2 regions of the Catenulispora sp. EB89 genome follow, and region 2 is predicted to be linked to the other one. Evidence: riboswitches for the same ligand, from Rfam matches in the RefSeq annotation. Region 2 holds a riboswitch; the other holds the start of a gene.
What was found. A riboswitch is a leader RNA that binds a small molecule or an ion and turns the genes downstream of it on or off. The one in region 2 is predicted to bind cyclic di-AMP.
Positions count from the first base shown of each region.

Region 1: linked by a shared signal. The riboswitch ahead of ABH920_RS11935 (NlpC/P60 family protein) and the one ahead of ABH920_RS12825 (NlpC/P60 family protein) in region 2 are both predicted to bind cyclic di-AMP.

Region 1 is NZ_JBGCCU010000004.1:511,968-519,370, forward strand. It holds gene rpsP (30S ribosomal protein S16) at 1-279, opposite strand, end outside; gene ffh (signal recognition particle protein) at 522-2,078, opposite strand; gene ABH920_RS11930 (exonuclease domain-containing protein) at 2,241-3,131, shown strand; cyclic di-AMP (ydaO/yuaA leader) riboswitch at 3,638-3,807, shown strand; gene ABH920_RS11935 (NlpC/P60 family protein) at 3,819-4,865, shown strand; gene ABH920_RS11940 (hypothetical protein) at 4,935-5,987, shown strand; gene guaA (glutamine-hydrolyzing GMP synthase) at 6,143-7,403, opposite strand, start outside.
Region 2 is NZ_JBGCCU010000005.1:118,375-125,777, reverse strand. It holds tRNA gene ABH920_RS12835 (tRNA-Ala) at 16-88, opposite strand; gene ABH920_RS12830 (DLW-39 family protein) at 169-294, opposite strand; gene ABH920_RS12825 (NlpC/P60 family protein) at 715-1,845, opposite strand; cyclic di-AMP (ydaO/yuaA leader) riboswitch at 1,863-2,063, opposite strand; gene ABH920_RS12820 (PH domain-containing protein) at 2,277-3,068, opposite strand; gene ABH920_RS12815 (hypothetical protein) at 3,092-3,256, opposite strand; gene ABH920_RS12810 (NAD(P) transhydrogenase subunit alpha) at 3,481-4,599, shown strand; gene ABH920_RS12805 (NAD(P) transhydrogenase subunit alpha) at 4,596-4,994, shown strand; gene ABH920_RS12800 (NAD(P)(+) transhydrogenase (Re/Si-specific) subunit beta) at 4,991-6,379, shown strand; gene upp (uracil phosphoribosyltransferase) at 6,489-7,133, opposite strand; gene ABH920_RS12790 (hypothetical protein) at 7,287-7,403, shown strand, end outside.

The sequences.
Region 1 (7,403 bases), on a different contig from region 2:
CTTCATCGGCGCCGGGGCGTCCAGGCCCTTGAACTTCTGCCAGTCGCCGGTGACCTTCAGGATGGCCTCGACGGCCTCGGTCGGCTGCGCGCCGACGCCCAGCCAGTACTGCGCACGCTCGGAGACGACCTCGATGTACGAGGGGTCCTCCTTCGGGTGGTACTTCCCGATCTCCTCGATCGCCCGGCCGTCGCGCTTGGTACGGGCGTCGGCCACGATGATCCGGTACTGCGGGTTCCGGATCTTGCCCATGCGCTTGAGCTTGATCTTGACTGCCACGGTGTGGTGTCTCCTGCTTGGTTGACTACGGGTGGTGCCGCCGCGCCGCCACGTGGGGACATGGCATCGGCAGCAGCCGGATGGACTCGGCGTAGCGCAGGAGAGAGGGCCATGCGCGACCGGTACAAGCTTCCATTGTGCCAGAAGGTTCAGGCTGGTCGGGACGCCCCCGGCACCCGCGGCCACCGGGACGCCCCACTGCGTGAGGCGCCCCTGACGGACCAGATGCGCACTACCGGGGACTACTGCGGGGGCAGCAGGTTCTTGAACTCGTCCGGCAGCTCGAACTGGCCGCCGCCGTCCGCGTCGCCGAACGCCGCGCCGTTGCCGTCCTTGCGCGCCTGGCGCGCCGCCTCCTCGGCCTTGGCCTTGGCCGGGTTCCCCGAGCGCGAGCGGCCCTTGGACTTGGCCGACTTGTCGGCGGCCTTGGCCTTGGCCGACTTGCGCTTGGTGCCGCCGAGCCCGCCGGCGCCGGGCAGCCCCGGCATGCCGGGCATGCCGCCCTTGGCCATCTGCTGCATCATCTTGCGGGCTTCCAGGAAGCGGTCGATGAGGTTGTTGACCTGCTGGACCGTGGTTCCCGAGCCGCGCGCGATGCGCTGTTTGCGGGAGCCGTTGATGATCTTGACGTCCTCGCGCTCGCCCGGGGTCATCGACTTGATGATGGCCGCGATGCGGTCGACGTCCTTGTCGTCGATCTCGTTGAGCTGCTGCTTGATGTCGCCGACGCCGGGCAGCATGCCCAGCAGCTTCTTCATGGAGCCCAGCTTCTTGAGCTGCTCCATCTGCTTCAGGAAGTCGTCGAGGGTGAACTCGTTGCGGGCCAGCTTGCCCGCCATCGCCTCGGCCTCGGCCTGGTCGAAGGCCTTCTCGGCCTGCTCGATCAGGGTCATCATGTCGCCCATGTCGAGGATGCGGCCGGCCATCCGCTCGGGGTGGAAGACGTCGAAGTCCTCCAGCTTCTCCCCGGTGGAGGCGAACATCACCGGCTTGCCGGTGACCTGGCGCACCGACAGCGCGGCACCGCCGCGGGCGTCGCCGTCGAGCTTGGTCAGCACCACGCCGTCGAAGCCGACGCCGTCCATGAAGGCCTGCGCGGTGGTCACCGCGTCCTGACCGATCATGGCGTCGACCACGAACAGGACCTCGTCCGGCCGGACCGCGTCGCGGATGTCGGCGGCCTGCTTCATCAGGTCGGCGTCGATGCCCAGGCGGCCGGCGGTGTCGACGATCACCACGTCGTGCAGCTTGGCCTTGGCGAACTCGACCGAGTCCTGGGCCACCTTCACCGGGTTCCCGACGCCGTTGCCGGGCTCGGGGGCGAACACCGGCACACCGGCCCGCTCGCCGACCACCTGCAGCTGGGTGACGGCGTTCGGCCGCTGGAGGTCGGCGGCGACCAGGATCGGGGTGTGGCCCTCGGACTTGAGCCAGCGGGCCAGCTTGCCGGCCAGCGTGGTCTTACCGGCACCCTGCAGACCGGCGAGCATGATCACCGTCGGCGGGTTCTTGGCGAACCGCAGCCGCCGGGTCTCGCCGCCCAGGATGGCGACGAGCTCCTCGTTGACGATCTTGATGATCTGCTGCGCCGGGTTCAGCGCCTTGGAGACCTCGGCGCCCTCGGCCCGCTCCCGGACGGCGGCGATGAAGGGCCGCACGGCCTGCAGCGAGACGTCGGCCTCCAGCAGCGCCTGCCGGATGGCCCGCAGCGTGTCGTCGATGTCCTGCTGCGAGAGCCGACCCTTGCCGCGCAGGTTTTTGAACGTCGTGGCCAAACGATCGGAGAGCGTGTCGAACACGTCGTAGTCATCCTTCGCGCGGAAATCAACAGATCGGGCGGATTAGAAAAACCGCCGTAGTCCACCAGGGTAGCCGCTGACGTCGCCGGACCCGAGTCTGACGGTGTTTGTCAGAACGGTGCGCCACCATGGTGACAACACGAGGTGAGGGAGAACAACACAGTGACTCTGGTCAACAAGTACGCGGGAACGTGCGCCGCGTGCAAGGGTCGGGTGGAAGCCGAGGCCGGTGAGCGCGCCAACGTGGACGGTGCGTGGCAGACCTATCACCATGGGTGTGCCCCGGCCTGGGAGCCCCGGCCCGCCGGTGAGACCGCCGCCCCGCAGGCGGCCGTGCCGCCGCAGCGCGGGTCGCACGACGGCTGGCACCGCCGCCGGCTGGCCGGCTTCGACACCGAGACCACGGGCCGCGACCCCAAGACCGTGCGCATCGTCTCGGCGGCCATCGTCACCTCCGACGGCGCCGAGAAGACCTTCCTCATCGACCCCGGCATGGAGATCCCGGCCGAGGCCACCGCCATCCACGGCATCACCACCGAGTACGCCCGCGAGCACGGCGCCCCGCCGCGCCGCACGCTGGACGAGATCGCCGACGCGCTGGCCCTCGAGCTGCGCGCCGGCACGCCGCTGGTGGTGTTCAACGCCCCGTACGACCTGACGCTGCTGGAGGCCGAGCTGGCCCGCAACGGCCTGGCCCCGCTGGCCGCTCGCGCCCCGGTGGCGCCGGTGATCGACCCGCTGGTCATCGACCGGCAGATGGACAAGTTCCGCAAGGGTGCGCGCACGCTGGAGGCGCAGTGCCAGTTCTACGGCGTGACCATCACGCACGCGCACGACGCGGCGGCCGACGCCCTGGCCGCGATGAACCTGGCGCAGGTGATCGGCGCCAGCTACGCCGCGGTGGGGACGCTGGACGCGGTCCGGCTGCACGAGGCCCAGGCGCGCTGGAAGGCCGAGCAGGAGGCCGACCGGGCCGCGTACCGGGAGCGGCGCGGGGAGAAGTCGTACTCCGAGCCGGAGTGGCCGACCCGGCCGCTGGCGACCTCGGCCTGAGCGGGGATCAGGGGTCGTAGACATCACCACGGATATCGACCCATAGACATCGCCACGATCCACAGACGAGTGGCGGGAGACCCGCAACGCGGGTCGCCCGCCACCGTCGTTTAAACAGGCCACTGACATCCTCCGCACGACCGCCCCGGGACTCCGCCGGGCGGCGCCGCCGACGCCGACGAAATGCCGGACTAGCTGGCACTCTTGCAGTAGTTTCACGCCTACCGCTCCCGCTCTCCGGGCATCATGCCGACGATGCGTCGGCAAGAACCACGCGATCGACCCTGTCCAAACTCGGACAGGCCGGAGTGAATCAGGATCTCTAAACGCCTCCCAAGGTAAAATCCTGGTATAGCGTCCTGGGCCGGTCCGTTTTGTCGTTCGGGGTCTCGCTAGGGTTACGGCCGGACACCCGTAACCACGCCGACCGCCCTGGACGGTGGCGGGAGTTCACGCCGAATCCGGCAAAGCGCGGCCCGCAGTTTCCACGGACTCCCACACGGTCCGAGGGCGGAGCGCCGATCCGGAACCGGGGACCCACCAAGTCCCACCGGCCCGCATCCACTGGGGCCAAGGGGTGAATCGGTCCGCTGCGTACCCCCGCGCGGCGGCCTGTAGGGCACGCTTCTCAGCCCGAACCCGTCAGCTAACCCGGTAGGCGGCAGGGAGAGAAGGAGAGTCGCCCTAGTGGCGTCCCACAAAACCGTGACCACTCACCGCGCGTCCAAGAAGACGATCACCGCGCCTCGCACCGCGGTGACGCTGGCGACCGCCACGGTCGGTTCCATCGCCCTGGTCCCGGGTCTGGCCCACGCCGACCCGACCGCGAACCTCAATGACGTCAAGGGCCAGGTCAACAGCCTCCAGCAGCAGGCCGAGCAGGCCTCCGAGGCGTACGACCAGGCGGCCACGAACCTGGCCACCCTGCAGCACAAGGTCGACCAGATCCAGGCCCGCATCACGGCCGAGCAGACCCAGCTGACCACCGCGCAGTCCTCGCTGGGCAGCCTGGCCGCCGCGCAGTACCGCGCCGGCGGCGTGGACAGCTCGCTGGAGCTGATGCTGTCGGCGGCGCCGGACTCGTTCCTGCAGCAGGCCACCGCGATGACCGAGGTGTCCAGCCACTCCGCGGACTCGATGAAGACCGCGCAGGAGATCAAGCGCCAGCTGGACCAGGACAAGAACGAGGCCTCCTCGGACCTGCAGCAGCTGCAGAAGACGCGCGACGAGATGGCGGCGAACAAGGCGGCCATCGACGCCAAGGAGAAGCAGGCGCAGGCGCTGCTGGACTCGCTGACGCCGACCCAGCGCACCCAGTACGTGCAGCAGCAGGCGCAGCAGAACCAGCAGAACGTCAAGACGCCGAGCAACCTGCCGCCGGCACCGAACGCCCGCGCGGCGATAGCGGTGGAGTTCGCCAAGGAACAGCTCGGCAAGCCTTACGTCTACGGCGCCGCGGGCCCGCGCAGCTTCGACTGCTCCGGCCTGACGATGGCCGCGTGGGGCGCCGCCGGAGTGTCGATGTCGCACTCCTCCTCGGCGCAGGCCTACGAGTTCCCGCAGGTCAGCGAGAGCAACATCGCCGTCGGCGACCTGGTGATCTACTACGGGAGCCTGCACCACGTCGGGATATACGTGGGCAACGGCATGATCATCCACGCCGCGATGCCCGGCACCGTGATCCAGTACGCTCCGATCAACTCGATGCCTGTGGCGATGATCGTCCGGCCGTAGTATCGTGCCGAGCCAGCCGCGGGGCGCCGACGTCACGTCGGCGCCCTTCGACGTCGTCAGGGGGAAGGAATGCCAGAGTACGGACTCGGTCGGGAGACCGGCGCGGGCGAGCAGCCGGTGGCGACCGCCGGCGGTGAGCCGTGGTTCGAGCGGGGCGAGGCCGCGGCGGCCGCGGAGCCGATGACGGAGCCGGTCGTCGATCAGGTCGTCGATCAGGTCATTGATTCGGGGATCGACCCGGTGATCGATCCGATCGAGGAGCCGGTGGAGGACCCGGTCGAGGACTACGCCGACCCCTACGCCGACCCGCAGGAGTGGATCAGCAGCCTGATCGCGAAGGTGGAGCGGGCCGAGCAGGGCATCGGCTCCGGGCCGCGCGACGCGCTGATGGCGCGGATCAAGCTGGCGCAGGCGTATTCGGAGCTCGGCGACACCGTGCAGGCCGCCTCGCTGGCCGTGAAGAACGTGGCGCAGGCCCGGCAGCTGTTCCCGTCGAGCGAGGGGATGCTGCGGCAGCTGCGGGAGTTCCGGGACGCCGCGTGCGAGGCGGCGGGGTGGACCGCGGCGATGATGCGGGAGTCGGAAGAGGACGTGGCGGTCGAGGAGCCGAGCGAGTTGGTGACGCGGCCGGACGCGGTCCCGGCGGCCGAGGCGGCCACAGCGCCCGACGCGGCCGTGAGGGCTGACGCCGCCGAGGCGGCCCTAGCGCCTGACGCGGCCGAGGACTCCGGCTTCGAGCAGGAGACGCAGTCCGCCGAGCCGACGCCGAGCCCCGCGAGCCGGCCCGCCGAGGCGGAGTCGGTCGGCGCGGTGATCCACGAGTTCGTGCGCCGCTCCCCCGAGCCGGACGCGCTGCAGTGGGCCGCCGAGGTGCAGGCCGCGCTCACGCAGCCGGCCGAGCTGGCGATCCCGTCGCCGCCGGAGCCGGAGTACGCCGAGGAGGTCGAGCCCGCGCTGGCTTCGGCGGACCTGGCCGACCTGAGCGACCTGGCCGACCTCGCCGCCATCGAGGAGATCATCCGGCTGCGGTACGAGCTGCGGGAGGCGCAGCGGACCATCGAGCGGCTGCGGCACGTGAACCGGAAGCTGCGCGAGGCGCTGGAGTTCGACGAGAAGGCTTAGGCCAGGCTTAGGCCGCGGGCAAACAAGGCTCAACGCATGGCTCAACGCGCGATCCAACGCGCGCAAAAAGGCTCAGCACAAGGCTCAGCACACGGAAAAGCCGGGTCCGAAGACCCGGCCTTCCAGCACCGCAGCCGCACCCGCGACCGCGGCGCCTACTCCCACTCGATGGTCCCCGGCGGCTTGCTGGTCACGTCCAGCACCACCCGGTTGACGTCGGCGACCTCGTTCGTGATCCGCGTCGAGATCCGAGCCAGCACCTCGTACGGCAGGCGCGACCAGTCGGCGGTCATCGCGTCCTCGCTGGAGACCGGGCGCAGCACGATCGGGTGGCCGTAGGTGCGGCCGTCGCCCTGCACGCCGACCGAGCGCACGTCGGCCAGCAGCACCACCGGGCACTGCCAGATCTCGGTGTCCAGGCCGGCCGCGGTCAGCTCCTCGCGGGCGATGGCGTCGGCCTCGCGGAGCAGGTCCAGGCGCGCCTTGGTGACCTCGCCGACGATGCGGATGCCCAGGCCCGGGCCCGGGAAGGGCTGGCGGCCGACGATCGCCTCGGGCAGGCCGAGCTCGCGGCCGACCTGCCGGACCTCGTCCTTGAACAGCTTGCGCAGCGGCTCGATCAGCTCGAACTGCAGGTCCTCCGGCAGGCCGCCGACGTTGTGGTGGCTCTTGATGTTCGCGGTGCCGCTGCCGCCGCCGGACTCCACGACGTCCGGGTAGAGCGTGCCCTGCACCAGGAACCTCACCGGCTCGCCGGCGTCCGCCGACTGCTCGACGATCTCGCGCTCGGCCTGCTCGAAGACCCGGATGAACTCGCGGCCGATGATCTTGCGCTTCTCCTCCGGGTCGGACACCCCGGCCAGCGCCGACAGGAAGCGCTCCTCGGCGTCGACGACCTTGAGCTGCACGCCGGTGGCCGCGACGAAGTCCTTCTCGACCTGCTCGGCCTCGCCCTTGCGCAGCAGGCCGTGGTCGACGAACACACAGGTCAGCTGCTCGCCGATGGCCTTCTGCACGATCGCGGCGGCCACCGCGGAGTCCACGCCGCCGGACAGGCCGCAGATCGCGCGCTTGCCGCCGACCTGCTCGCGGATCGCCGCGACCTGCTCCTCGACGATGTTGCCGGTGGTCCAGTCCGGCTCGATGCCGGCGCCTTTGTACAGGAAGTTCTCCAGCAGCAGCTGCCCGAACTGCGAGTGCAGCACCTCGGGGTGGTGCTGGACGCCGTAGAGCCGCTGCTCGTCGTCCTCGAACGCCGCGACCGGGGTCTTGGCCGTGGTGCCGGTCACCCGGAAGCCCTCGGGGGCGGCCGTGACCGCGTCGCCGTGCGACATCCACACCGGCTGCTCGGCCTGCGAGCCGCGGAACAGCGTGGAGTCGGTGTCGGTGACCTCCAGCGAGGTGCGGCCGTACTCC
Region 2 (7,403 bases):
CGTAAATATGTTCAGTGGAGCCAACGAGACTCGAACTCGCAACCCCCTGCTTGCAAAGCAGGTGCGCTACCAATTGCGCCATGGCCCCGTCAGAGCGGTCCGCCTCCCGAACCCGGGAGACGGACCGTGCCCCGGCTCTAGCTGCCGAGGAAGCCGGATGAGCGGTTCTCAGGCCGAAGGAACCGGGTCGGTCGCCTCGGTCCAGAGGTCCTGCTCCGACTTGTCGGACTGGACCTGCCGGTAGACCAGCAGACCGCCGATGGCAGCCACTACGAGCAGAAGCAGTTTCTTCACGTGGCCACCTCCCTTCTGGTAGACGTCTGTGCCCCCGAGCTTAACAGCAGCGGGGCCCAATAGGAGCTGTGAGCGGTACTACGCAAAAATGCGGAGCTGTTCCGCTCGTCCCGGGTACGGATGTCTACGCGCCCTGTCCAGGGTCTGGCCGCTTCTGGGCGGCCACCAGGCACGGCGTGGCGCGTTGACGCTCCTGAGGGCGCCCGGGAGGCGCCCGGATGCCGGCGCGCGGGCGCCCGGCGGGCCCCAGCCGGAGTCGCGTGGGGAGGAGTACGCGACACCGGTCGGCGCCGACCGGGCACCGCTGACGTCCCGGGCCCACACAGCCCGGGACGAGTCAAATGACGGCCGAGTGGCGACCGGCCGGCGCCGGCACTAGACCGACTACCAGCCACCCGTCACACGTTCGAAACCGAACCCCTACGGCCGCGCGTAAGAAACCAGCGGCATGGAGCTCACGGCCACAACTTCCACCGAGGCACCCGGATGCGGCGCGTGAATCAGCATCCCGTTCCCGATGTACATCCCGACGTGGTCCACATAGCTGCTGTTCCCATAAAAGAACACCAGGTCACCGGGCTGCGCCGAGGAAGCCGGAATCGCCGGGAGCCCCTGCATCTGCGCCGTGGCGGTTCGCGGGATCTCCACCCCGGCCGCCTTCCACGCCGCCTGCGTCAGCCCCGAGCAGTCGTAGCCGCCCGGGCCCGTCGCGCCGAAGATGTACGGCTTGCCGAGCTGCGCCTGGGCGAACGCCACCGCCGCGGCCGCGCGGCCGGACACCGACGGGATCGTCAGCTTGGTGCCGCCGCCGTTGGTGGTGGTGCCCGACCCGGAACCCGATCCCGATCCCGAGGACGTCGTCGTCGTGGTCGAGTGCTGCGAGGCCGCCTGGGCCGCCGCCAGGGCCGCGGCCTGCTGCCGGTCCTGCTCGGCCTTCAGCTCGGCCCGCTGCTGGGCCTGGAGCGAGTTCAGCAGCGCCTGGGCCTTGGCCACGTCGCCGTCGAACTCCTTCTTGGTCGCCTCGGCGGACTTGGTCTGCTGGTCCAGCAGCGCCATCTTGGCCGCCGCCTCCCTGGCCTTGGCCGCCAGGTCCGCCTTCTGCTGCGCCAGCAGGCTCAGCGTGCCGGCGTTGTCCGCCTGGACCCGGCCCACGGTCGCCGACATGTTGAGCATCGTGGAGGGGTCGGACTGCATCAGGAGCTGCAGGGTGGGGTCGACGCCGCCGCTGCGGTACTGCGCGGCGGCCAGGCTGCCCAGGCGGGTCTGGGTCTGCGACATGGTCGCCTGCTCGGCGCTGATCTGGCGGTTGATGCCGTCGACCTGCTGCTGGAGCTTGGCCTCCGCGTCCTGCGCGGTGTTGTACGCCTCGTCGGCGTGGGCGGCCTGCTGGTAGAGCTTGTTCAGCTGGTCGTTCACCTGGGCGATGGTGGGCTGCGGGTCGGCGTTGGCGACGCTGGGCACCAGGACCATGGTCCCGGCCGCGGCCGCGCCGATCGCGAGCTTGGTGTACTTCGGGGCACGCGGACGACGATGTCGGGCATTGACAGTCATGCGAGCTTCTGGGCTCCATCTCCTCCTTGTCCGCCTACCGGGTTAGCTGACGGATTCGGACTGAAGAAGTAGCCCTACGGTCGCACGCGCACACACGACGGCGAGTGCACGCCGACCGATTCACCCCACTGGCGCCACCCCCGCGTCGCCGCACGGGTCGCACCCACGAACCTGGTTCCCCGGCTCCGCAAGGTACGCGGACTCGGCGGTGCCTCGACGCCCGGAACCTGCTGGCCCGTTGGGAGCGGCGAAGCCCTGTGGACGTTAGTCACCGGCAGCCTGCCTAACAAGCGACAAGTCCATGATTCGTTCAGCGAACGCTTAGATACCGGCCACCCTTCGGGCGGGGACGAGTACCGGCTGTAAACGAAACCAAAGGCCCAGGCGCGCCGAATTCGGGCGCGACCTGGGCCGCAGGGACAGATGTCCGGTTAGCGGAAAAAGCGAATCCTGCGACGTTTGTTGCTCGACGTTGTGACGTCCGTCTCAAACGCCCGCTCGCCCTTGTTGTCATGGAACACCCGCACCGGGAGCATGGCGGCGTTCACGGGGTGTGCCTTGTTGTCATCCGCAGGACTCTTCACAGACACCGGAGGCATGACGATCTCGACCGGTTCGCCGTTCATGTCCGGCAGGACCGCGCCGACCAGGCGCACCTCCTGCGGTTCCTTGGGACCGGACTTCGCGCCCGGGCCATACAACAGGTTGCTGATTTCCAGCCAGGTCTCCTCGACGTGCGATATGTAGTCCAGACCGCGGCGGCCCAGCGGGGCGTCGCCCACGGCCTTGGCGTTGAACCGGCCGTAGCCGAGGATCCGGCCCAGCAGGTCCCGCTCCACCCGCATGTCGTTGACCTTGCCCAACGGCAGCGCGTCGAAGGACCGGGTGATCACGCCGTGGGTGTGCAGGATCCGCTTGTTGGTCACGATCAGCAGGTCCTGGTTCCACACCGCGACGTTCCAGGCTGTGTAGAGGAAGGCGATACCGGCGACCGCCCACGCCCCGAGCCGCAGTTTGCCCGCGTCCGGAGTGGAGAAGATGTCGATACCCATGGCGGCGACCGCCGCCGCGACCGCGACCAGCACCGGGATGATGATCGCGGCCAGATGATGTCGGACCGCTATGACCAGACGCTCGCCCGGCACGAGGAACCGTTTGGCGCGGTCTTCGAGCTCGGGCCGGAGCAACATCCGGCCGTACAGCGGTGGCGATGAGTCGGACACGTCGGGTTACCGTCTCGCGTCGATCAGCTTGAGACCAGGTTGTGGAACGTGTCGCCGAGCGTCTTGCCGACGCTGGCCACCCAGTTCAACGCACCCTGGACCAGGTTGCCCGCGCCTGACGGGTTCTGGACCACGAAATAGACCAAGAAGAGCACGATGCCCCACTGCACGGCCGGCTTGAGTTTCACGTCAGATCCCCTTCATCTGGACGGTCGAGGTGCCGCGCGACCGGAGTCAGCATCATGCGAGGCGTTCCCGGTTCACTCCTACCTAACAGCTTCCCCACTGTGTCAAAGCCTAGCCGGGGCAAAGGGTTTTGATCTCGTCCAGCCGCAAGGCCGACGATAACGACTCAGTGGACTTCTGTGTCAGGGGGCACACATACGCAGCATTCCCCGGCTAGGTTGATCGCATGCAGATCGGTGTCTTGACCGAAAACGCCCCGTTCGAGCGCCGGGTGGCGCTCACTCCCGAGTCCGCGGGACGCCTGATCGCGGCCGGCCACAGTGTGTACGTCCAATCTGGCGCGGGCCAAGCGGCCGCCGAAGACGACGACGCCTACCGCGCGGCGGGCGCGATCATCGCGAAGAGCCCGGAAGAAATCCTGGCGAACATCGATCTCTTAACCGCTGTCGGACAACTCGATCAGCAGACCGCCGCCAAGCTCAAGCCCGGCACCGCGGTGATCGGCCTGTCCTCCCCCAAGGACGGCCGCGGCCCGGCCGGCGTCCTGGTGGACCGGCACGCCAGCTTCTTCGCCCTGGAGCTGCTGCCCCGCATCACCCGCGCGCAGTCGATGGACGCGCTGTCGTCCCAGGCGATGGTGGCCGGCTACCGCGCCGCCCTGATCGCCGCCGAACGGCTCCCCCGCTTCTTCCCGCTGTTGATGACCGCGGCCGGAACCGTGCCGCCGGCCAAGGTCGTGGTCCTCGGCGCCGGCGTGGCCGGCCTGCAGGCGATCGCGACGGCCAAGCGGCTCGGCGCGGTGGTGGAGGCGTACGACGTGCGCGCCGCCGCGGCCGAGGAGATCCGCTCGCTGGGTGCCAAGTCGATCACCCTGGACATCGAAAGTCAGACCTCCTCCAGCGGCGGCTACGCCAGCGAGCAGGCCGCCGACGCGGCGGACCGGCAACGCAAAGCCCTGGCTCCGTTCGTGGCGGCCGCCGACGTCGTGATCACGACCGCCGCGGTCCCCGGCCGTCCGGCCCCGCTGCTGGTGACCACCGAGATGGTGGAGAAGATGCGGCCCGGCTCGGTGATCGTCGACCTGGCCGCGGACAACCCGAACGGCGGCAACTGCGAGGTCTCGCGCCCCGGCGAGGACGTCCAGCACCAGGGTGTGCTGGTCCACGGCGGCCGCAACGTCCCCAGCCAGCTCGCCGCGCACGCCTCGCGGCTCTACGGCGCGAACATGTCCGCTTTCATCCTGGCCATCTGCCAGGACGGAGTGCTTTTATCAACTCCCGAGGACATCGCCGCCGACGAGATCGCCGCCGCCTGCTGTGTGCTGCTGAAGGGTGAGTTCAGATGAGTTCCACAGCGTGGTTGACGGTCTTCGTGCTGGCCGTCTTCCTCGGCTTCGAGGTCATCTCCAAGGTCTCCTCGATCCTGCACACCCCGCTGATGTCCGGCGCCAACGCGGTCCACGGCGTGATCCTGGTCGGCGCGATCATCGCCACCGGGTCCACGACCGACAACCTGCAGCTGGTGATCGGGCTGCTGGCGATCGTGATGGCGACGGTGAACATGGTCGGCGGGTTCGCGGTGACCGACCGGATGCTGGGGATGTTCGCGAAACCGCGGCGGGCTCCCGGTGATCCCGGGGGCGGGGGCGGAGGTCGGGACGCCTCGCCGGCCTCTCCCGCTGCCTCGGGTCCTTCAAGCCCCTCGGCTTCGTCGGCCTCCCCCGGGGAGGGCGGCAAGTGAGCAGCGCCTGGAGAGACACCGCGTACCTGATCGCAGGGATCTGCTTCATCCTCACCCTCAAGGGACTGTCGGCGCCGCGCACCGCACGCCTGGGGACGCTGATCGGGTCCTGCGGCGCCGCGCTGGCCGTGATCGTCGCCCTGACCACGCCACACCTGCAGCACTTGGGTCTGATCATCGGCGCGATCGTCGTCGGCGTCGCGATCGGCCTGCCGACCGCGCGGCAGGTGCGGATGACCGCGATGCCGCAGCTGGTCGCGCTGTTCAACGGCGTCGGCGGCGGGGCGGCGGCGCTGGTGGCCTCCGTGGAGTTCCTACGGCCCGGCAAGGGGATCGAGCACGCGGCCACCGCCGATCTGGCGGCGACCGCGTTCACCATCCTGGTCGGCGGGGTCTCGTTCTCCGGATCGATGATCACGTTCGCCAAGCTGCAGGAGCTGATGACGACGCGGCCGGTGGTGCTGCCGGCCGGGCGCTGGGTGACCATCGGGGTCGCGGCGGCGAGCGTGCTGTTCGCGGTGTTCCTCGTGCCGTGGCCGAGCACCGCGCTGATGGTGCTGCTGGCGCTGCTGTCGCTGGCCTTCGGCGTGCTGTTCGTGCTGCCGGTGGGCGGGGCGGACGTGCCGATCGTCATCTCGCTGCTGAACGCCTTCACCGGTCTGACGGTCGCCGCGAGCGGCTACGTGCTGAGCAACACGCTGCTGGTGATCGCGGGCACGCTGGTCGGGGCGTCCGGGACGCTGCTGACCCGGATGATGGCCGCCGCGATGGGACGTCCGCTGACCGGCACGCTGTTCGGGGCGTTCACGGCTACCGCCAGCAGTGCCGGGACCAGCGGCGACGGCGCGGCACGGCCGGTGCGGACGTCGTCGCCGGAGGACGTCGCGATCCTGCTGGGGTACGCGCGCAAGGTGGTCATCGTCCCGGGCTACGGGCTAGCGGTGGCGCAGGCGCAGCACACGGTGCGCGAGGTCGCGGACTTGCTGACGTCGCGCGGGGTGCAGGTGTCGTACGGGATCCACCCGGTCGCGGGACGGATGCCGGGACATATGAACGTGCTGCTGGCCGAGGCGAACGTGCCTTATGAGTCGCTGCTGGAGCTGGACGCGGCGAACTCGGAGCTGGCCTCGGCGGACGTGGCCGTGGTGATCGGGGCGAACGACGTGGTGAACCCGGCGGCCCGGCAGCCGACCGGCTCGCCGATCTCGGGCATGCCGATCCTGGACGTGGACCTCGCGCAGCAGGTGGTGTTCTGCAAGCGGTCGATGCGTCCCGGGTTCGCGGGAGTCGAGAACGAACTGCTGTACGCGCAGAACACTTCGCTCCTGTTCGGGGACGCGAAGGAGAGCATGGCGAAGGTGCTGGCGGCGCTCAAGGCGCAGTGATGCCTGTGAAGGCAGAGGGCCTGTGCGGACAGAGGGTCTGCACGGGCATCAGAGACGACTGTGGGGCCGGTTCTCCGGCCCCACAGATGTTTTCTCGCTCAGGTCGGTTCTAGGCCGAGACGGTCCCGTAGAGGCGGTCTCCGGCGTCGCCGAGGCCCGGGACGATGTAGCCGTTCTCGTTGAGCCGCTCGTCGATGGCCGCTGTGACGATCGCCACGGGCACGTCCAGGTCGGCCAGCGCCTCCTGCACGGCGGCGACGCCCTCGGGCGCGGCAAGCAGGCAGACGGCGGTGACCGAGGCGGCGCCGCGGTCGGCGAGCAGGCGGATGGCGGCGATGAGCGTGCCGCCGGTGGCCAGCATCGGGTCCAGCAGGTAGCACTGGCGGCCGGCGAGGTGCTCCGGCAGCCGGGTGGCGTAGGTGGAGGCCTGCAGCGTGTCCTCGTTCCGGACCATGCCCAGGAAGCCGACCTCGGCGGTCGGGAGCAGGCGGACCATGCCGTCGAGCATGCCGAGGCCGGCCCGCAGGACCGGCACCACGAGGTGCCGCGGACCGGTGAAGGTGACCCCGCGCGCCTCGGCGACGGGGGTGACCACCGTGGTCGGCTCCACCTGCGCGTTGCGGGTGGCCTCGTAAGCCAGGAGCGTCACCAGCTCGTCGGCGAGCGAGCGGAAAGTGGGGGTGTCGGTGCGCGCGTCCCGCAGCACGGTGAGCTTGTGAGCGACAAGCGGGTGGTCGACGACATGAATGGACACGGTGGGCATGGGCAAACGGTATCCGACGAGCCGAGGTGCTGCACCGGTAAGCACTGGACAAGCACATACGGTGACAAGGTAACCTCTCAAAAAGGTCAAACCGCCGGCTTCCGGAAAAGGGGACCGGCGCTACGGGAAGGCGGTGACGAGCAGATGCCCGCAGACCAGCCGCAACCGCAGCCCGCACCGGCGCGGGAGGCACGAGACCGCAAACGCCGTCGCGAGGACTTCCTCGCCGACCTGGCCGAGGCCCAGCGCCTGCGCGAACGC